2 regions of the Pseudobutyrivibrio sp. JW11 genome follow, and region 1 is predicted to be linked to the other one. Evidence: predicted binding sites of a transcription regulator. Region 1 holds the regulator's gene; the other holds the start of a gene.
What was found. The regulator HrcA, encoded in region 1, represses chaperone genes, less so after heat shock. The targets are predictions, from matches to a motif close to TGTTAGCACTCNNNNNNNNNGAGTGCTAACA.

Region 1 (11,260 bases):
ATCGTATCGCCAGCCAATACGATTAATCCCCACAGTTTTAGAGAGGAATTTAAAGGACTCCATTACCTCTTTTTTATCTGGAACACCTGGCTCAATATCCTTGCCATAGGGTGTGATTGTCACATACCAATACTGACCATAGTCTTTTACTAAATCCAAATACGAAAAAAAAGGTGCTGGATTCTTTGTGCAAAAGCCAATAGCATCCACCACCTGTGGGTTTAAAATATATTTATTTACTGAACTTTGATTGTAAGGATTGCGCACACATACATAGCCTTCTTTCAAGCGATTGGCAAACCATTCCGGAAAGAATGCAGGTATGTCAGTGCGCTGCCCTGTATTAATAATCATTTATTATCCTTTATAGATCGTCGATAGCGTCCTTTATTTTATCTGCAAAGCCCTTCTTCTTTTTCTCAGCCTTTACTGACTTTGGACCGCCAACTGTTGTGTTGCCTGTAAGCTCATCGAACTTGCGAAGTGCTTCCTTAGCTTCCTTAGAAAGTCCTGTAGGAACCTGTACAACAAGTGTAACATACTGGTCACCACGAACATTTCTATTTCTAAGTGAAGGAATACCCTTTCCACGAAGTCTGATTGTTGTATCAGTCTGTGTACCAGGCTTAACCTCGTATGATACCTTGCCGTCGAGAGTATCAATGATAACCTCTCCACCAAGAGTAGCCTGCGCAAATGAAATAGGTGCTGATGAGTATACATCCATATCTCTACGCTGGAAAATAGGATGATTTTTAACGATTACTTCTACAAGTAAATCGCCTCTTGGGCCACCATTTCTACCAGGCTCACCCTTCTCACGAATACGAACGCTCTGTCCGTTGTCGATACCAGCTGGAATAGAAACAGAAATCTTCTTCTTGCGAGCAACATATCCAGTACCATTACAATCAGGACATGGAGTATCAATAACCTCACCTGTTCCCTGACAATCAGGACATGTTGTAACATTCTGAACCATACCAAAGAGTGATTGCTGAGACATCATTACACGTCCCTTACCACCACACTTTGTACATGTACGCTTGCTTGTACCAGGCTTTGCGCCTGTGCCATGACAAGCTGCACATTCGTCCTTAAGAACGATTTCAAGCTCTTTCTCACAACCGAAAGCTGCTTCTTCAAAAGTGATATGCACTGCTGCTCTAAGGTTTGCACCACGCATTGGACCATTTGAAGCACGGCCACCGCCGCCTCCAAAGAAGCTTCCAAAGATGTCGCCAAAGATATCGCCGAAGTCCATACCAGAGAAATCAAAGCCACCAGCTCCGCCACCGCCGTTTTCGAATGCTGCGTGACCAAACTGATCATACTGACGTCTCTTGTCTGCATCAGAAAGAACAGCATATGCTTCAGAAGCTTCTTTGAATTTCTTCTCAGCTTCTGCATCACCTGGATTCATATCAGGGTGGTACTTCTTAGCAAGCTTTCTATATGCACTTTTGATCTCACTATCTGAGGCTGTCTTAGAAACTCCAAGCACCTCATAGTAATCACGTTTTTGTTCTGCCATTTTTATCAATCCTTTATTACACTATAAGCTCCCCCGAAGGGGAGCTATTATTTATTATTTAGACTTCTTTGAAATCAGCATCAACAACATCGTCGTTTGCTGGACCTGACTGTGCACCTGCACCAGCGCCTGCGCCTGTGAACTGGCTCATATCTGGGCCTGCACCAGCTGCTCCCTGAGCTGCCTGTGACTGCTCATACATCTTTGCAAATACCTTCTGAGCTGACTCTGTAAGCTTCTCCTGAGCTGCCTTAAGCTCACCAATCTGTGAATCGCTCATCTCCTCTGGAGTCTGGTACTGATCAAGAAGCTTCTGAGCTGCTTCGATGTCAGCCTCAACTGCTGCCTTGTCAGCTGCATCAATCTTATCGCCTACTTCATCAAGAGCCTTCTTTGTCTGGAATACAAAGCTCTCAACATCGTTTCTTGTATCAACAGCTTCCTTACGCTTCTTATCCTGAGCCTCATACTCCTGAGCCTCTTTAACTGCCTTATCGATATCCTCATCAGACATGTTAGAACCAGCTGTAATTGTGATGTGCTGCTCCTTGCCTGTTCCAAGATCCTTAGCAGAAACGTTTACAATACCGTTTGCATCAATATCGAATGTAACCTCAATCTGTGGTACACCTCTCATTGCTGGTGGGATACCATCAAGTCTGAACTGTCCAAGTGACTTGTTATCCTTAGCGAACTGACGCTCACCCTGTACAACGTTGATATCAACTGCTGTCTGGTTATCAGCTGCTGTAGAGAAGATCTGGCTCTTCTTTGTAGGGATTGTTGTGTTTCTCTCGATAAGTCTTGTAGCAATACCACCCATTGTCTCGATTGAAAGTGAAAGTGGTGTTACATCAAGAAGAAGGATATCGCCTGCACCGGCATCACCAGCGAGCTTACCACCCTGGATTGAAGCACCGATAGCTACACACTCATCTGGGTTAAGAGTCTTACTTGGCTCGTGACCTGTAAGAGCCTTTACCTTATCCTGAACTGCTGGGATTCTTGTAGAACCACCAACAAGAAGTACCTTTGAAAGGTCTGAAGCGTTAAGACCAGCATCCTTAAGTGCCTGGTTAACAGGACCTGCTGTAGCTTCTACTAAATCATGTGTTAACTCATCAAACTTAGCACGTGTAAGGTTCATATCAAAGTGCTTTGGACCTTCTGCTGTAGCTGTGATGAATGGAAGGTTGATGTTTGTAGTTGTAGCAGATGAAAGCTCTTTCTTAGCCTTCTCAGCTGCTTCCTTAAGTCTCTGAAGTGCCATCTTATCTGTTGAAAGATCTACACCCTCAGCTGCCTTAAACTCTGCAAGCATCCAATCTGTAATCTTCTGATCGAAATCATCACCACCAAGTCTGTTGTTACCAGCTGTAGCAAGAACTTCGATAACGCCATCACCGATTTCAATGATAGATACATCAAATGTACCACCACCAAGATCGTATACCATAATCTTCTGCTCCTGCTCGTTATCAAGACCATAAGCAAGTGCAGCTGCTGTAGGCTCGTTGATGATACGCTTTACATCAAGACCTGCAATCTTACCAGCATCCTTTGTAGCCTGACGCTGAGCATCGTTGAAGTAAGCTGGAACTGTGATAACTGCCTCTGAAACTGTCTCACCAAGGTAGTTCTCAGCATCACTCTTAAGCTTCTGAAGAATCATAGCTGAAATCTGCTGTGGAGAGTACTTCTTATCGTCGATGATACGACCATTGTCTGTACCCATATCTCTCTTAATTGAAGAGATTGTCTTTTCTGCATTTGTAACAGCCTGACGCTTTGCTGGCTCACCAACAAGTCTCTCACCTGTCTTTGTAAATGCTACGATAGATGGTGTTGTTCTAGCACCTTCTGTATTTGCGATAACGGTAGGCTTTCCACCTTCCATAACAGCAACACAGCTGTTAGTTGTTCCTAAATCGATACCAATAATCTTTCCCATTTTTATTTCCTCCTATATATTACTTAGTTAGCAACCTTAACCATTGAATGACGAACTACTGAATCGTTGTACATGTAGCCCTTCTGGAATTCTTCTACGACGATGTTCTCGCCAACTTCCTCATCCTCAACATGCATTACTGCATTGTGGAAATCAGGATTGAATTCCTTTCCTACAGCCTCGATAGGCTTAACACCTGCTTCCTCGAGAGTTGTAAGTAACTGCTTGTATATCATGAGCATTCCATCAGCAAATGGATCCGCTCCCTCCTCAACTGTAGCAAGACCTCTTTCGAAGTTATCAACTACAGGAAGAACCTTTTCAATGATGGCCTTTGCGCCATTTCCAAACATCTGAGCCTTTTCCTGCTCTGTACGACGACGGAAGTTTTCGAATTCTGCCATCTGACGAGTAACTCTATCAGTAAGCTGCTCTATCTGCTCATCACGCTTATCTTTTTTCTTTTCTTTTTTCTTGAATGGCTTCTTGCCATCCTTTTCCTCTTTTGAAGATTCTTCTGAAGTTTTTTCCTCAGAAGCTTCTGTCACATCAGCTTCGGCTTCTTCAGCCATCGCTTCCGCATTTTCCATAGCTTCTTTAACTGCTTCTTCAGTAGAGAACTCTTCCATTTTTTCTTTATTCTCTGCCACGAATTTACATCTCCTTAATTTCTTTTATCCTTTATTTCTGTCAGCTTCCTGTTTCAGTAATTTATCTAGCTGACCTTTAAGACTTTTTATATTGTCAACAACATTTTCGTAGTCCATACGCTTTGGACCAACGATACCAATTGTACCTTTGACTCCATCGCCAAGCTCATATGTTGCTGTAACAATCGAACAATCCTTCATTGTTGATATTGGAGATTCGTCTCCGATATATACCTGAATTCCTGTGCTCTCATTTTCACTTGAGCTATCATTAAGAAGCTCTATAAGTGATTGTTTTTCTTCGAATGTATCTAATAATTCAGAAGCCTTCTTTGAATCTGCAAGCTCTGGATACTTGAAGATGTTGGTAGCACCTGAAGTATAAACCTGTAAATCATCGCCTTCAGTGATTGTCTCTGCTACGGTATCGAGTACCTGCTCTACAATCTCATCATGGATACCTGCCTGCTCCTTTAATCTGGATATAACTGCCAGATTAATCTGGTCAACTGTCAGGCCGTTAAGATTTGTGTTAAGAAGCATGTTAAGCTTTAACATTGTTTCATTATCAAGTGGCTTATCCACATTAATGATTTTGTTCTTAACGATGTTGCCATCCATGACAACTACTGAAAGTACCTGGTGTTCATCAACAGCTGAAAGCTGAACGAACTTTAATCTATTTGAAACAACTGAAGGAGCTGAAACTAATGTGGCATACTGGGTATTGTTTGCAAGTGTTTTTGCTACATTCTTGAGAAGGCTTTCCATCTTTTCTGTCTTCTCAATCATCCATTCCTGCATGTCAGCAACTTCTTTGTCCTTCTCAGCTATCAGGTTGTTTACGTAGAATCTGTAACCTTTATCTGAAGGAATACGACCTGCCGATGTATGCGGCTGAACTATATAGCCTAAATCCTCAAGATCTGACATCTCGTTTCGGATGGTAGCTGAACTAAGATTCAAATCAGTGTATTTTGATATTGTTCTTGAACCAACTGGCTCACCAGTTTCAAGGTAATTCTTAATGATTGCATTTAAGATTTTAACTTTTCTCTCATCTAGTTCGATATCAGCCATACATTCACCTCACTCCCACTCAGTTTTATGTTGTTAGCACTCATCTAATTGGAGTGCTAATCATTTTCTGATGTTAATTTACACCTAGGGTCCCCTTTTGTCAACCGCCTTAAGATATTTTTTATACTTTCTTTATTAATGTTATATAATTGTTATTTTTCCTAAGCTTTGGTAATATATGAGGGCAATCATTTTTGTAAATATCATCGTTTTTTGCAAAAATAATTACATTAATATAGAGGTGTTTTATGGATCAAAGTAAAATCAGAAATTTTTGCATTGTTGCACATATCGATCACGGCAAATCAACCCTTGCCGATCGTATCATACAGATGACTGGCACTCTTACTGAGCGTGAAATGCAAGCCCAGGTCCTTGATAACATGGATTTGGAGCGTGAGCGTGGAATCACAATCAAATCACAGGCTGTAAGAATCATTTATAAAGCCGATGATGGAAATGAATACATTTTCAATCTTATTGATACACCAGGTCACGTGGATTTTAATTACGAAGTTTCTCGTTCTCTCGCTGCTTGCGATGGCGCGATTCTCGTTGTTGATGCAGCTCAAGGTATCGAAGCGCAGACTCTTGCCAATGTTTACCTTGCACTTGATCACGATTTGGATGTTATTCCTGTCATCAACAAAATCGATTTGCCATCTGCAGATCCTGAACGAGTAATCGAAGAAATTGAAGATGTCATTGGTCTTGAGGCACAGGATGCTCCACAGATTTCTGCCAAGACTGGTCTTAATATACATGACGTTCTTGAAGCAATAGTTAATCAATTGCCACCACCATCAGGGGATGTTAACGCGCCTCTTCAGGCACTGATTTTCGATTCACTCTATGACCCTTACAAGGGCGTTATCGTATTTTGTCGAGTAAAAGAAGGCACATTAAAGGTTGGCGACAGCGTCAAAATGATGGCTACTGGTGCAGAATTTGATGTTGTAGAAGTAGGCTACTTCGGTGCCGGTCAGTTCATTCCTTGTGATGAACTCCCAGCTGGAATGGTAGGTTATATGACTGCTTCCATCAAAAACGTTCGCGACACTCGTGTTGGTGATACAATCACTCACGCTGATGCTCCTGCTACCGAGCCACTTCCAGGATACAAAAAAGTTAATCCTATGGTTTACTGTGGTCTTTATCCTGCAGATGGCGCTAAGTATCCAGATCTTCGTGATGCACTTGAAAAGCTTCAGCTTAATGATGCAGCTTTGCAGTTCGAGCCAGAGACATCAGTTGCACTTGGTTTTGGATTCCGTTGTGGTTTCCTTGGACTTCTTCATTTGGAAATCATCCAGGAGCGTCTCGAGCGAGAATATAATCTAGACCTTGTTACTACTGCTCCAGGCGTAGTTTACAGAGTTTACAAAACAGATGGCACAATGATAGAGCTTACAAACCCAAGTAATCTCCCTGATCCTAGTGAGATTGAATACATGGAAGAGCCAATCGTTGAGGCTGAAATCATGGTTACCAGCGAATACATTGGTGCAATCATGGACCTTTGCCAGGAGCGCCGAGGCCAGTATATTTCAATGGAATACATGGAAGAAACCAGAGCGCTTATCAAGTACACTCTTCCACTCAATGAAATTATCTATGATTTCTTTGATGCTCTAAAGAGTCGTTCTAGAGGATACGCTTCATTTGACTATGAAATGAAGGGATACATGAAGTCTGACTTGGTTAAGCTTGATATCCTTATTAATAAAGAAGAAGTTGATGCACTTTCATTCATCGTCTTCTCTGGTACTGCTTACGAGCGTGGACGTAAAATGTGCGAAAAGCTTAAAGAAGAGATTCCACGTCACCTTTTCGAAATTCCTATCCAGGCTGCAGTTGGTTCAAAGGTTATTGCCAGGGAAACTGTTAAGGCTATGCGTAAGGACGTTTTAGCAAAATGCTACGGTGGTGATATTTCACGTAAGAAAAAGCTTCTTGAAAAGCAAAAGGAAGGTAAAAAACGAATGCGTCAGGTTGGCAATGTAGAAATTCCGCAGGAAGCCTTCATGAGTGTTCTTAAATTGGACGAGGATTAAAATGACTCCTATCGAACTATATATTCATATACCATTCTGTGTAAAAAAATGTTTATATTGCGACTTCCTTTCAGGAGTGTTTGATGAAAAAATGCAGCGGCGTTATGTCGCTGCTTTGTGCACTGAAATAAAATATATGGCAAGCCAGGTCCACGGTGTTGAAGTGGCTACAATTTACGTTGGCGGTGGCACCCCATCTTGGCTATCTGAGGATTTGATGGATTTAATTATTACCACCGTCAAATCATCCTTTAGAGTCAATCCATTGGCCGAGATATCTGTTGAATGTAACCCGGGAACATTATCAGCTGAAAAGCTCAATGTATACCGTAGCGTCGGAATCAACAGACTCTCCATTGGTCTGCAGTCAGCAAATGACGATGAATTAAAGGAGCTTGGTCGAATCCACGACTACAATCGTTTCCTTCACACTTTTGATTTAGTTCGAAAGGCAGGCTTTGATAATGTAAATGTGGATATCATGACAGGATTACCTCATCAAACAGTGGAAAAGCTTGAACGCACCCTAAACGCAGTCACTATGCTTCGACCAGAACATATCTCTGCTTACTCTTTGATTATCGAGGAAGGCACTCCATTCTACGATAAATATAAGTTTGATGCTGTTAAGCAGCATGCAGGCATGGAAACCGAGGATTTACCTACCGACGAAGAGTCTTATCATTTGTATAAATACACAATGGACTATCTTGAAAAGAAAGGATATAAACGTTACGAAATCTCCAATTATGCCCGCGGTGGAAAGGTTTGCCACCACAATATTGGCTATTGGGACCGTGTTCCTTATTTAGGACTTGGCCTTGGCGCTGCTACCCTGTATCAAAACAGACGTGCAGACAACATTCGTGACATATACAAATACTGCGAAATTGCCGAGCAAATCGCTGAAGGCAGAGAAGTTCCTACCGAGCTTTCCTCTCCTTTCTATGACAACGAGGAAACCCTTTCTAAAAAAGAAGCCATGGAAGAATTCATGTTCCTTGGTCTTAGAAAAATCGATGGTGTCAATCGTTCTGACTTCTTTAATATGTTCGGAATTGATATCGAAGCAATATATGGTCCAATCATTACTGCCCTTAGGAACCAGGGATTTATGGACGCAAAAGAAGGTCGTTTGTTCCTTACCGACATAGGAATAGATGTAAGTAATCAGGTTCTTGCCCAGTTTTTATTAGATAAGTAGAAATATTTACATTATTTCAATAAAAATATTCTCAAACTATTGACAACTTAGGATTCATTAACTATTATATTTGAGTATGCGTTGAACTGTCCGTGTCCGGCTACAACGTATTTAATTTGAACATTTTATAATTATACAAATTGGAGGTGTAGCAACACATGGCAAATATTAAGTCTGCTAAGAAGCGTGTTCAGGTAACAGCTATCAGAACAGAGCGTAATAAGGCAATCAGATCAGAGGTTAAGACATACGTTAAGCGTGTTGAGGCTGCTGTAGAAGCTGGCGATAAGGCTGTTGCAGAGGCTGAGCTTAAGGCTGCTATCAAGGTTATCGAGATGGCTGGTTCTAAGGGCGTTTACCACGACAACACAGTTAGCCGTAAGGTATCTCGTCTTTCAAAGCTTGTAAACACACTTGCTTAATTTAAATACGAAATAATAAAAAGCATCGGTCCCGTCAGCCGATGCTTTTTTTGTGTTATTTTATTCTTGTTATTCATCTTCTTCAGATTTACTAATCTCTTCTGCTATATCTTCTTTCCAGAACTCTCCTGTTTTAACACGTTTTATACCTGACTGATTGCTCTTGCCTCTAATAGCCTCTATTTGCTTTGTTGCAATATATCTTTGTAGAAAAGCTGCATGGTCTGATGAAATAGTGCATCCACTAAAAACGCCACCATTCTCATCTTCCTTTTGATTGATAATCCTTCCAAAAAACTTTCCTACTTCTCTCTCTCCATCATCTGTATCCTCAAGAAGATGCAGTATGAACTCTCGATTCGGGTCAATTTGAGAACCTAAAGGCTCCACAAAGCCCACACCGCAATATGATAAATCTCGAACGATAACCGAATACATTATATCGTCCTGCTCAACGTCCATTACCTTATCAATATTGATGCGCACTCCACGACGTCGATTATATTTATTTCCCTCTTCTAATAATGGTAATACAACGTGGATTGCACGACCTGATGAAAATGTAAATTTATATATTTTAATATTTTCCCAAATAAAAACACCTTGATCATTCACTACTATCAAATCAAGTTTTGAAACGCTTCCTGTAAAATCAACTTCTCTAACTGAGTTTTGCCACATCTGAATAATGTTCTCTATTGGGATACCTTTATTGCCAAACTTAGTAGTAAACTCTTCTTGCTCCTTTTCGTTCAACACGGCATACTCTGTCGGCAACTCCAGTTTTTTATTCTCAAGAGTTGCTTGCACTGAGATGCGCGCCTTTTCTGTCACCTCTGAAATATGTAATTTCGTAATTGTTTTTTCTTTATTCATACTTTAATTTTAGCAAAGAAAAAAGTTCCTGACTACTATAGAATTACCGGCAATATATGGTTTCTTTCGTAACAAATACTTCACAAAATTTGCATGATTTATCGTACAGTATTATGTATATTTAAAGAGGGAGTATAAAAACGCAATGAGGGCGATAATTTGAAACAATATAATTTTGAACTAGAGAATATATCTCATCTAGAAAATGCACTCGATTCTTTACACAAAGACATCGACAATGATTCATATTCATCTATTCTATTCCATATATATACAAACGGTATCGACAAATCAGAAATAGACATTGTTAAATCTGAGATTCTTGATGCTTTTCCAACTGCGTCTATTGGTGGAACAAGTACAAATGGAGGCATTTGCGATGGCCATCTAGTTGATGAAGGAATGGTTATTTCTGTTTCAGTTTTTGAAAGCACATCAACTCAGGTCAAATTATTCAATTGCATTCCAGGAAATGAAGACATTGTAGGGAAAAGCATATCAGATTTTATAGATTCAACGGAAAATATCGTAGCAGCAGAATTGCTCATAACACTCAAATCAATTAACAGTCATATTATTTTAAATAATGTAGAAAAGTGTCATAATGATATTTTCGTATTCGGCGGAGGAAGTGCCGCCGTCACAATATCTGATGAAAATACCTGTGTAATAGATGAGAATGACATCTCTCCTAATGGTGTCCTTGTGATAACCTATTCCGGTCCAGATTTTCATATCGATGTGCACCATGCAATAGGCTGGAAGGCATTAGGCAAGGAATTAAAAGTCACCAAAATAAAGGGCAAACAGCTATTTGAAATCAATAATACCCCTGCCGGCAAAGTATATAGCAAGTACTTGGATATCCAGGCTGACGAAAACTTCTTTTCAAACATACTTGAATTTCCAATAATGTCTCATCAGCATGGCAATGAAGTATTACGATTACCATTTTCATGTAATCACGAAGATAACTCTATTATTCTTGCAGCAGATATCGACCCGGGAACTCCAATCAATCTTTCCTACGGAGACCCTGATGTAATCAAGGAAGACGTAATTGCTCTTATAAAAAAAGTAAAGGCCTTCGCACCACAGGCAATATTCTTGTACAGCTGTGGTGTACGACGACTCTATTGGAAATACCTTATAAACAAGGAAACAGCTCCATTTGCAGCCATCTCTCCAACCTCTGGATTCTACTCAAGCGGAGAGATTATGCGTATGGGAGACCACATCATCGAGCATCATGTCACACTAATAGCAATCGGAATGCGTGAAGGTGAAAAGGCTATTGTTCAGCCATCATTTAATGGCGACAAAGCTCTGCCTATACCAGAAGAGCAACAAATGCACAGTCAGGTTTCTATGGTACGTCGTTTGGCCAACTTTATTAACGTCACAGCTGCTGAGCTTCAGGAGGCCAACGAAAAGCTGCAAGAGATTGCAGATACTGACGAACTAACAGGATTATATAATCGCAGAATGC
Region 2 (11,260 bases), on a different contig from region 1:
AACAGAAGGTGATAAGGTAGAAGCTCAGCTTAAGTTCGGATGGGAAGTTGATGCTTACCCTGTAAATGAAATTGCTGAGGCAGTTGCAGCTGTTTCTCAGTCTGATACAAATGCTCTTGTCGATGAGTATTACAGCAAATATGATATCTGCCTTGAAGGTAGAGACCCAGAGGAATTCAAAAAGCATGTTGCAGTTCAGGCTCAGATTGAACTTGGCTTTGAAAGATTCCTTGAGGAGAAGAACTATCAGGCCATCGTTACACACTTTGGTGATCTTGGTTCTCTCAAACAGCTTCCAGGTCTTGCAATCCAGAGACTTATGGAAAAGGGATATGGCTTTGGCGCAGAAGGTGACTGGAAGGTTGCTGCAATGGTTCGTCTTATGAAGATTATGACAACAGGTATGAAGGATGCTAAGGGAACTTCAATGCTTGAGGATTACACATACAACCTTGTAAAGGGCAAGGAAGGAATTATCCAGGCTCACATGTTGGAGGTTTGCCCAACACTTGCTGATGGTCCTATTCAGATTAAGGTTCAGCCTCTTTCAATGGGTGATAGAGAGGATCCAGCTCGTCTTGTATTCCAGTCAAAGGAAGGCAAGGGTATTGCTACATCTCTTATTGATCTTGGTGATAGATTCCGTCTTATCATTCAAGATGTTGATTGCAAGAAGGTTGAAAAGCCACTTCCAAAGCTTCCAACAGCTATCAACTTCTGGACACCACAACCAGATTTCTACACAGGTACAGAGGCTTGGTTACTTGCAGGCGGTGCACACCATACAGCATTCTCTTATGATTTGACAGCAGAGCAGATGGGCGACTGGGCTGCAGCAATGGGAATCGAAGCTGTTTACATTGATAAGGATACAAAAATTCGTGATTTCAAGCGTGATCTTGCACTTGGAAATCTTGTATACGGTAAATAAATTGCCATTAGAAAGTCATAAATTTGATTGAAGGCAAAGGTTAAAAGCATTAAACTTTTAGTAGTTAAAAACTAGAAGAAATTGGCAAAATTGCCAGCACAGAAAGAAGGAGAAATAAAATGAAGTTATTTGTTGACACTGGAAAAATTGAGGACATTAAGAAGGCTAACGATCTTGGAGTAATCTGTGGAGTTACAACAAACCCATCATTGATTGCTAAGGAAGGTGGACGTAGCCAGGAAGAAATCCTTAAGGAAATCGCATCTATCGTAGACGGACCTATCTCAGGTGAGGTTAAGGCAACAACTGTTGATGCAGAAGGTATGATTAAAGAGGGCCGTGAGATTGCAGCAATGCATCCAAACATGGTAGTAAAGATTCCTATGACTGCAGAAGGACTTAAGGCTGTAAAGGTTCTTTCAGCTGAGGGCATCAAGACAAACGTTACATTAATCTTTTCTGCAAACCAGGCAATTCTTGCAGCTAATGCAGGTGCTTCTTATGTATCTCCATTCCTTGGAAGATTGGATGATATCAACATGCCAGGTATCGACCTTATCCGCGACATCGCAGAAATCTTTGATATCTATGGATATGATACAGAAATCATCGCTGCATCAGTTCGTAACCCAATCCACGTTACAGACTGCGCTCTTGCAGGTGCTGACATTGCAACAGTACCATACAAGGTAATCGAGCAGATGATTAATCATCCACTTACAACTGCTGGTATTGAAAAATTCCAGAAGGACTACGTAGCGGTCTTTGGAGAGTAATTTTTTCATAAAGTATAAATAGCTGGTAGGCATCAAGCTCTACTATTTCTCAAGCGAGGTATGTCACCGAGCGGAGAAATCAGTAGGCTTGTAGCCGTAACCAGCGAGATATATTGGGGGAATTTACACATGAATATTAATGAGATAATTGCTGAGGGCAAGAAGACAGCCTTGGGTATTGAGTTTGGCTCGACAAGAATCAAAGCTGTTCTCGTTGATGAGGAGAATAAGGTTTTGGCTCAGGGGGATCATGAATGGGAGAACCATTTAGATAATGGAATTTGGACATATCCTCTTGATGAAGTGTGGGCTGGACTTCAGGATTGCTATGCAAAGCTTAAAAAAGACGTAAATGATAAATACGATGTTAAGCTTACAAAGATTGGTGCCATTGGATTTTCAGCTATGATGCATGGTTATCTTGCATTCGATAAGAATGATAATCTTTTGGTTCCATTTAGAACATGGAGAAATACTATTACAGGTCAGGCTGCAGCAGAGCTTAGCAAAGAGCTCAACTTCAACATGCCTCAGCGCTGGAGTATTTCACATTATTATCAGTGCATCCTTAACAAGGAGCCACATGTAAAAGATGTTGCATACTTCATGACACTTGCTTGCTATGTTCATTTCAAGATGACTGGCAGGAAGGTTGCAGGTGTTGGTGAAGCATCTGGTATGTTCCCTATCGATTCAAAAACATGCCAGTATGACACAGCAATGCTTGAAAAGTTCAACAAGCTTGCAGCTGCTCATGGTGTAACAACAAAGGTAGAAGATTTAATGCCAGCTGTTCTTGTGGCAGGTGATGATGCAGGAACACTTACAGAGGAAGGTGCAAAGCTTCTTGATCCTACAGGAGAGCTTGAGCCAGGCTGCCCACTTGCTCCACCAGAAGGTGATGCAGGTACAGGTATGGTTGCAACAAACGCAGTTTCAGCAGGTACAGGAAACGTTTCTGCTGGTACATCAGTATTCTCGATGGTAGTTTTGGACAAGCCATTATCAAAGCCTTACGAGGAAATCGATATGGTTACAACTCCTACCGGCGAGGCAGTTGCAATGGTTCACTGCAACAACTGTACATCTGATTTAAATGCGTGGGTTGGAATATTCAAAGAGTTCGCAGATGCGTTTGGAATGGATGTTTCAATGAACGATATTTACGGCACACTTTATCGCAAGGCACTTACAGAAGATGCAAATTGCGGTGGTGTTGTTTCTTTCAACTACTTTGGTGGCGAGCCTGTAGTTAATGTAAACGAAGGTCGTCCAATGGTAGTTAGACAACCAGATGCCAAGTTTAGTCTTGCAAACTTCATGCGCTCAAACCTTTACGGTGCACTTGGAGTATTAAAGATTGGTAATGATATTCTTCTTAAGGAAGAGCATGTGAAGGTTAAGTCTATCACAGGCCATGGCGGATTCTTCAAGACAAAGGGTGTTGGTCAGTCTGTTCTTGCAGCAGCGCTCAACGCACCTATCACTGTAATGGCTACAGCAGGCGAAGGTGGTGCCTGGGGTATGGCTGTTCTTGCTAATTATCTTCTTCGTGAGGACAAGAGCAAGAAGTTACAGGATTATCTTGATGAAAAGGTATTTGCAGGTCAGGAATCTACAACAATGGAGCCAGATGCTGATATGGTAAAGGGCTACGATGAGTGGATGGTTGACTACCGCAAGGCACTTAAGGCTGAGGCATGCGCCGTAACCGAATGGCGCTAACACAACGTAGGCTGAGTAGCCTACTAGACAATTAAATTACTTAGATGAGTTCGTAGGTGAATAGCTCTTGTTAATGCTTTAGCGAGACGTGCTGTCGAGCGGAGCATAACAAGGCTTGTCACCGTAACGAACGGACTAGGGGTATAGAAATATGTTAGAAGAATTAAAGAAGCAGGTTTATGAGGCTAATATGGAGTTGCCAAAGCGTGGTCTTGTTACATACACTTGGGGCAATGTTTCAGGAATTGATAGAGAGTCTGGAATATTTGCAATTAAGCCATCAGGTGTAGAATATGATGAGCTTAAACCTGAGGATATGGTACTTGTAAACCTTAATGGCGAGGTAGTAGAAGGCAAATATAAGCCTAGTTCAGATACTGCTACACATGTTGAGCTTTACAAAAAGTATGAAAACATCGGTGGTGTAGTTCATACACATTCTACATACGCAGTAGCTTGGGCACAGGCAGGAAGAGATATTCCTTTGTATGGAACAACTCACGCAGATTATTTCTGTGGACCTATCCCATGCACTAGAAATCTCACTCCAGAAGAAATTGATGAAGCATACGAAGTAAACACTGGAAAGGTAATCATCGAGACATTCGAGGAGCGAGGCGTTAACACAAAGTACGTGCCAGGCGTTATCTGCAAGAACCACGGCCCATTCACATGGGGCAAGGATGCAGACCAGGCAGTATATAATGCAGTAGTGCTCGAAGAAGTAGCAAAGATGGCACTCTTCACAGAGCAGGTTAACCCAAAGGTTGAGCCAGCTCCAGATTGCATCAGAGATAAACACTTCTATCGTAAGCACGGAGCAAACGCTTACTACGGACAGAACTAAATAAAAATAGTGTTGGGACCACATTGCCAGTAGGTGATGTGGTCCTTTTTCATTGTATAAAATTTAATTGTTGACAAATACCCTATGGGGGTATATTATCGTCTTAACGAGGAAGATACCCCTCGGGGGTATATAAAGGAGTACTAATCATGGGAAATAAGGACGAATTAATAGAGGAAACTTGCGAATGCTGTTGCTCTGGCAAGCACAAAAGTCGCGAGGATAAAGAATTTAAGGATTTGATGAATCGTCTCAAAAGAATTGAGGGGCAGGTTCGCGGAGTGGAAAGCATGCTTGAGAAGGATGCGTATTGTACAGATATTCTCATGCAAGTTTCTGCCATCACATCTGCTTTGAATAGCTTCAATAAGGTGTTGCTTGCAAATCATGTAAAGACATGCGTTGCAGACAATATTCGCAATGGCGACGAAGAGGTGGTAGACGAGCTTGTAACGGTTCTACAAAAACTAATGAAATAAGGATGGTGTTATATGGAACAATATAATGTGACAGGCATGAGCTGCGCAGCATGTCAGGCTAGGGTGGAAAAAGCTGTATCCGCAGTTCCTGGTGTGGACAGTTGTGCAGTGAGCCTTCTAACGAATTCAATGGGAGTTGAGGGAAATGCAGATTCTGCTGAAATCATAAAGGCTATCGAGAATGCAGGCTATGGTGCCAGCTTAAAGGTAGATGGTTCTGCAGGAGCAAGTGCTTCAGTGCCAAATTATGATAATGAGCTTGCTGATACAGAGACGCCAAAGATTAGAAATAGATTAATCGCTTCAGTGATACTACTGATTCCTCTCATGTATGTGTCGATGGGGCACATGCTTTTGGATTGGCCTCTGCCAGGTTTTCTGGATGGAAATCATATCGCTATAGGATTGTATGAAATGCTTCTTACAATCGCGATTATGATTATCAATCAAAAGTTTTTTGTCAGCGGATTTAGAGGGCTCATGCATGGTGCACCTAATATGGACACTCTTGTGGCCCTTGGCGCAACAGCATCCTTTGGATACAGTGTATTTGCTTTATTTGCAATGACATCAGCTATGGTTGATGGTGATATGGACAAAGTCATGGAATATATGATGGAGTTCTATTTTGAATCAGCGGCTATGATTCTTACACTGATTACAGTTGGCAAGTTACTGGAATCTATTTCAAAGGGAAGAACCACCAATGCCCTAAAGGATTTAATGAAGCTTGCTGCCAAGACAGCAGTTGTATTAAAGGATGGAGTAGAGACAGAAGTCCCTATCGAACAGGTCAAAATAGGAGACAGATTTGTTGTAAAGCCTGGTGACAATATCCCGGTGGATGGAATCGTTGTAGATGGAAGTAGTGCAGTTAATGAATCTGCCCTTACAGGTGAAAGTATTCCTGTTGATAAGACAGTAGGTGATTCGGTTTCGGCTGCCACAAGCAACGAAAGTGGCTACATGGTATGCGAAGCCACTAGAGTTGGTAAAGATACAACACTTTCTCAGATTATCCAGATGGTTAGTGATGCAGCAGCTACAAAGGCGCCAATTGCTAAAATCGCAGATAGGGTATCAGGCGTATTTGTTCCAACAGTTATCGTAATTGCGATAATCACATTTATTATGTGGATGCTTGTTGGACAGCCTGTGGGCTATGCTCTTGCTAGAGCAATTTCTGTCCTTGTAATCAGTTGCCCATGTGCCCTTGGTCTAGCTACACCTGTTGCCATCATGGTAGGCAATGGCATGGGTGCCAAGAATGGCATTATGTTCAAGACAGCTGTATCTCTTGAAGAAACAGGAAAGGCTCAGATTGTCGCCCTTGATAAAACAGGTACAATCACAAAAGGTGAACCAAAGGTGGTTGGTATCTTTGAAGCCGATGATGTGGATGATGTGGATCTTCTTCGAGTTGCCTTCGCAGTAGAGAATAAATCAGAGCATCCGCTGGCTAAAGCTATTGTAGAAAATGGCCTGGAAAATGGTATGGAGCCAGCTGAGGTTACAGACTTTAAGGTTCTATCTGGAAATGGAATCACAGCTATTTTGGATGGAGAGGAAGTCTACGGAGGAAACCTTGACCTTATAAAACAGCATGCGACTGTTAGTAAAGAAATAATTGAACTTGCAGATAGACTGGCAGAAAAGGGCGAGACACCATTATTCTTTGCAAAGAATGGCAAGTATTTAGGAATTATTTCTGTTGCAGATGTTATTAAGGAAGATTCTGTAGAAGCAATAGAACATTTGAAAAACTTGGGCATCCACGTGGTAATGCTTACTGGTGACAATGAAAAGACTGCATCAGCCATAGCAACGGAGGCAGGTGTGGATGAAGTTGTAGCAGGAGTTAAGCCAGAGGGCAAAGAGGAAGTAATCCGAGCATTGCAGCAGTATGGTAAGGTTGCCATGGTAGGCGATGGAATCAATGATGCGCCAGCACTTACCTGCGCAGATATGGGAATTGCTATTGGTGCAGGTACAGATGTTGCTATTGATGCAGCAGATGTAGTTCTTATGAAAAGTAGACTTTCAGATGTTGCAGCAGCAATCAGACTTAGCCGAGCTACTTTGAGAAACATTCATGAGAATCTATTCTGGGCATTCTTTTACAATGTTATTGGAATACCACTTGCAGCAGGCGCATATATACACGCATTCGGCTGGACTTTGAATCCAATGTTTGGTGCAGCGGCCATGAGCTTATCAAGCTTCTGCGTTGTAACAAATGCATTGCGATTGAATCTATTCAAGATGCATGAGCATGGCAAGGATAAAGCAATCAAGAAATCTCTTGGTCATGAAAAATTATTAGTAAACAGCCAGCACTTATCAGCTGGAGAAATAAAGGAGGACAAATCAACAATGGAAATTACGGTAAAAGGAATGATGTGCGCTCACTGCGAAGCACACGTAAAGGAAGCCCTTGAGAAAATCAACGGAGTAGAAGAGGCTACAGCAAATCACGAGGCAAACCTTGTTACACTTAAGACTTCAGCTGATGTCGCTGAGGCAGATCTTAAGGCTGCAGTAGAAGCTGCAGGCTATGAATTCGTAGGCATTAAATAGTAATTAAATGTAGTTGCAAATTGTATAATGCGAGACCAGACTTGCGTCTGGTCTCTTTTATGTTTCAAACTGCTAGACACATCATATCTGCCAAGTTATTTCAGTCAAGGGCAAGCCTTCGGAACTTCGCTCCCTTGACTTCATAACTTTGGACAGATAAATGTTAGTCAAGCAGGTTTGAAACTGGGACTGTGGCGAAGCCACAAGTCATCACTGGGGGACTAGTGCACTATACGTAATTTTTCTAATGTCAGACAAATTATAAACAAAATATTAAATAATTATAAATTATTAGCACTCGCACTTGACGAGTGCTAATTTTAGAGTTATAACATAATCACAAAGAGGAACAAAAGAAGTTCTTCTTTAACCACATTAACAATCAGGCTCAAAGAAGCCCGTAAATAAAAGGAGGTAAGTATTATGTTAATGCCTAGTATTTTATCAAATGATTTTATGGATGATTTCTTTGGAGTACCACGTGTCACAGGATTTGGAAGAAATTTCGATAATGACTTCTCAAGAATGATGACAACAGATGTGAAAGAAACCGAAAACGGTTATCAAGTAGATATGAATCTTCCAGGATTCTCAAAGGAAGATATTAAAGCTGAGTTGAAAGATGGATATCTTACAATCAAAGCTGAAACAAATCAGAACAACGACACTCAGGACGATGATGGCAACTACATCCGTCGCGAGCGCTACACAGGCTCTTGCAGCAGAAGCTTCTATGTAGGTGATAACATCACACAGGAAGATATTCATGCAGCATACAAAGATGGAGTTCTTACCCTAAGCGTACCTAAGAAGGAAGAAATTCCTCAGAAAGATGAAACAAAATACATAGCTATTGAAGGATAACTTGTTTAACTCAAGCTCAAATCCCTAGTGTGGCTTAACTTTTTCAAAGGCTACTACCTAAACTAGTTTATCCTAGTTTAGGTAGTAGTCTTTTTTGTGTTTTGGGACAGTTTGGTGCTAAATACTTTTGCAAGATAAAGACTAATCGACTTGGCAATAAGAATGTCGTCGAGTTACGCCACACTGCCCTTAAAAACTACTGCCTATTGCTTATTTTTCATTCTAGGCAGTAGTCCCCCAGTGCTGACCAGAGGCTTTGCCACATATGAGGTGGCCTAGTCTTGGCCGTATTAAGCATTAGAGCGTAATCAACTTGTATAAACCCCAATATTTAATTTTAGTATAATTTAATAAAGTTCTTACAACATTTTGTAGGGGTATATACAGATGACACTATATGTGCTATTATGCTGTAAAAGGGGAGATTATAATTTATGGAAACAACAGATATTTTATTTAGAACGCATTTAAATTATCAAATTGAAGCTAATAGCGATGAGGAGCAAGTTCGGCAAGTTACGCGGGACGAAATCGAAAACATTGACCTACATCGCTGTACTTTCTCTGACTTCAAAACTTTTCTTGCTTACATTCGAGACAATTACCCAGATCATTATTTTAGTGATGCTGCTATCGAGGCAGTTAAGCCAACAGGCTTTAATGAAAATGAAAAATATGATTTTGTATCTTTAACGGACTATGCAAAGCACACGGCGATCACTATTGGTAATATGACATTATTTAATGAACTGCAAAAGCTGGCTAGTGCTATAGAACTTAGCAATATAAATCAATACGATTTTGATCCTCAGCCACCAGTATACGAAGAATTAGGTAGCTGTGTAGTCGGTGGAGCAAATATTGATGCATATAAACTGACTGCATATTTCCATGAAAGCAGCACAAAAGAAAGGCCAATTGTTGCAGTTCGTTCATATTCTATTGGTACAAAAACATATTTGCTTAATCCGGATATTATAGATATTCATTCTATTTATAAGCCTAATGCCACATTAATGGAGGCATTTGCTTACATGTGTTATGAAGACTATCGTCAGCATCGTACATCGCAATCTTTTGATAGACTTCTAATTAGTGGGGATGTAGATGTAGAAAGTTTGGAAGATATGTATTCCAACCACTATGATTTACGTGTATACGATAGAACTAATTGATAAGCTGTTCCACAAATTCTAAAATAATTATTAATTATTAGCACTCGGACTTGTCGAGTGCTAATTTTTGTGTTAGAACATAATTACAAGATAAATAACGGGTGGAGGTGAGATTATGAACATCCAAAAATTTACACAAAAATCAATCGAAGCAATTAATGCATGCGAAAAAATAGCCATGGATTATGGCAATCAGGAGATAGAGCAGGAGCATTTGTTGATGGCGTTGCTACGCCAGGAGAATGGATTGATTCCATCATTGATTAGCAAGATGGACATCGATGTGGAACAATTCAAAAATGCTGTAGATGCGGCACTTCAAGCCAGAGTAAAGGTTCAGGGTGGTGAACTTCGAGTAGGTCAGCATCTCAATTATGTTCTTACTTATGCTGAGGACGAAGCAAAATCAATGCGCGACAGCTACGTCTCAGTTGAGCATTTGATGCTTGCTATGATTAAGAAGCCAAGCACACCTATTAAGAATATTTTCAAGGCATTCAATATTACAAGGGATTCATTCCTTGCAGTGCTTGCAACGGTCAGAGGAAACCAAACCGTAAATACGGATAATCCAGAAGCAACCTATGACACACTTGAGAAATATGGATACGATTTGGTAGAAAGAGCTAGAGAAAATAAGCTTGATCCTGTAATCGGCCGTGATGAAGAAATCAGAAATGTCATCAGAATCCTTAGCCGTAAGACAAAGAACAATCCAGTTCTTATTGGTGAGCCTGGTGTTGGTAAGACAGCAGTTGTAGAGGGCTTAGCTCAGCGTATTGTCAGAGGTGATGTGCCTGAAGCACTTAAAAATAAAAAGGTATTCTCACTTGAGATTGGCTCAATGATTGCAGGTGCCAAATACCAGGGTGAGTTTGAGGAAAGGTTGAAAGCTGTTCTTGATGAGATAAAAAACTCAGATGGCGAAATCATCTTATTTATAGATGAGCTTCACACAATCATCGGTGCTGGTAAAAATGGTAATGGTGGTCTTGATGCAGGAAACATGCTTAAGCCAATGCTTGCCCGTGGCGAGCTCCACTGTATCGGTGCCACAACCCTTGATGAATACCGTGAGTATATTGAAAAGGATGCTGCTCTTGAAAGACGTTTCCAGCCTGTAATGGTTGACGAGCCAACAGTTGAAGACACAATCTCTATTCTTAGAGGTCTTAAGGAACGCTATGAAGTGTTCCATGGAGTAAAGATTACCGATGGCGCATTAGTTAGTGCAGCAACACTTTCTAATAGATACATTTCTGATAGATTCCTTCCAGATAAGGCTATCGACCTTGTGGATGAGGCCTGTGCACTTATTAAGACAGAGCTTGATTCCATGCCAGCTGAAATGGATGAGATGAATCGAAGGGTAATGCAGTTGGAAATCGAGGAGGCTGCTCTTAAGAAAGAGACAGATAGATTATCTCAGGAGCGACTTGCAGATTTACAAAAAGAATTGTCAGAGCTTCGTGACGAATACAACACAAAGAAGGCTGCATGGGACAACGAGAAAAAACTTGTTGAAGATGTGGCAAAAATCAAAGAAGAACTTGATGATGTGCAGGGCCAGATAAAGGTTGCACAGCAAAAATATGATTTGGAAGAGGCTGCAAAGCTTCAGTATGGTAGACTTCCAGAGCTTGAGGCAAAGCTTGCAGAAGCTGAAGAAAAGCTTAAAGCTAGGGATACAGGTCTAGTTCACGAAAATGTTTCAGAGGAAGAAATAGCAAGAATCATTTCAAGATGGACAGGCATTCCTGTAGCAAAGCTTAATGAAACAGAGCGCAGCAAGACTCTTCATCTTGATGAGGAATTGCACAAACGAGTTATGGGACAGGATGAGGCTGTAAAGCTTGTGTCAGAAGCTATAATTCGTTCAAAGGCAG

Region 2: the regulator HrcA is predicted to act here: its motif matches at 7,625-7,655, upstream of BM102_RS01875 (Hsp20/alpha crystallin family protein).

What each region holds. Positions count from the first base shown of each region.
Region 1 is NZ_FOWB01000006.1:24,502-35,761, reverse strand. It holds gene BM102_RS07360 (DUF1848 domain-containing protein) at 1-354, opposite strand, end outside; gene dnaJ (molecular chaperone DnaJ) at 365-1,534, opposite strand; gene dnaK (molecular chaperone DnaK) at 1,593-3,485, opposite strand; gene grpE (nucleotide exchange factor GrpE) at 3,509-4,114, opposite strand; gene hrcA (heat-inducible transcriptional repressor HrcA) at 4,160-5,215, opposite strand; gene lepA (translation elongation factor 4) at 5,464-7,269, shown strand; gene hemW (radical SAM family heme chaperone HemW) at 7,271-8,473, shown strand; gene rpsT (30S ribosomal protein S20) at 8,632-8,895, shown strand; gene BM102_RS07320 (PilZ domain-containing protein) at 8,965-9,771, opposite strand; gene BM102_RS07315 (sensor domain-containing diguanylate cyclase) at 9,931-11,260, shown strand, end outside.
Region 2 is NZ_FOWB01000001.1:429,611-440,870, forward strand. It holds gene araA (L-arabinose isomerase) at 1-931, shown strand, start outside; gene fsa (fructose-6-phosphate aldolase) at 1,051-1,707, shown strand; gene BM102_RS01855 (xylulokinase) at 1,837-3,432, shown strand; gene BM102_RS01860 (L-ribulose-5-phosphate 4-epimerase) at 3,584-4,279, shown strand; gene BM102_RS01865 (metal-sensing transcriptional repressor) at 4,429-4,758, shown strand; gene BM102_RS01870 (heavy metal translocating P-type ATPase) at 4,771-7,335, shown strand; gene BM102_RS01875 (Hsp20/alpha crystallin family protein) at 7,759-8,199, shown strand; gene BM102_RS01880 (hypothetical protein) at 8,634-9,374, shown strand; gene clpB (ATP-dependent chaperone ClpB) at 9,490-11,260, shown strand, end outside.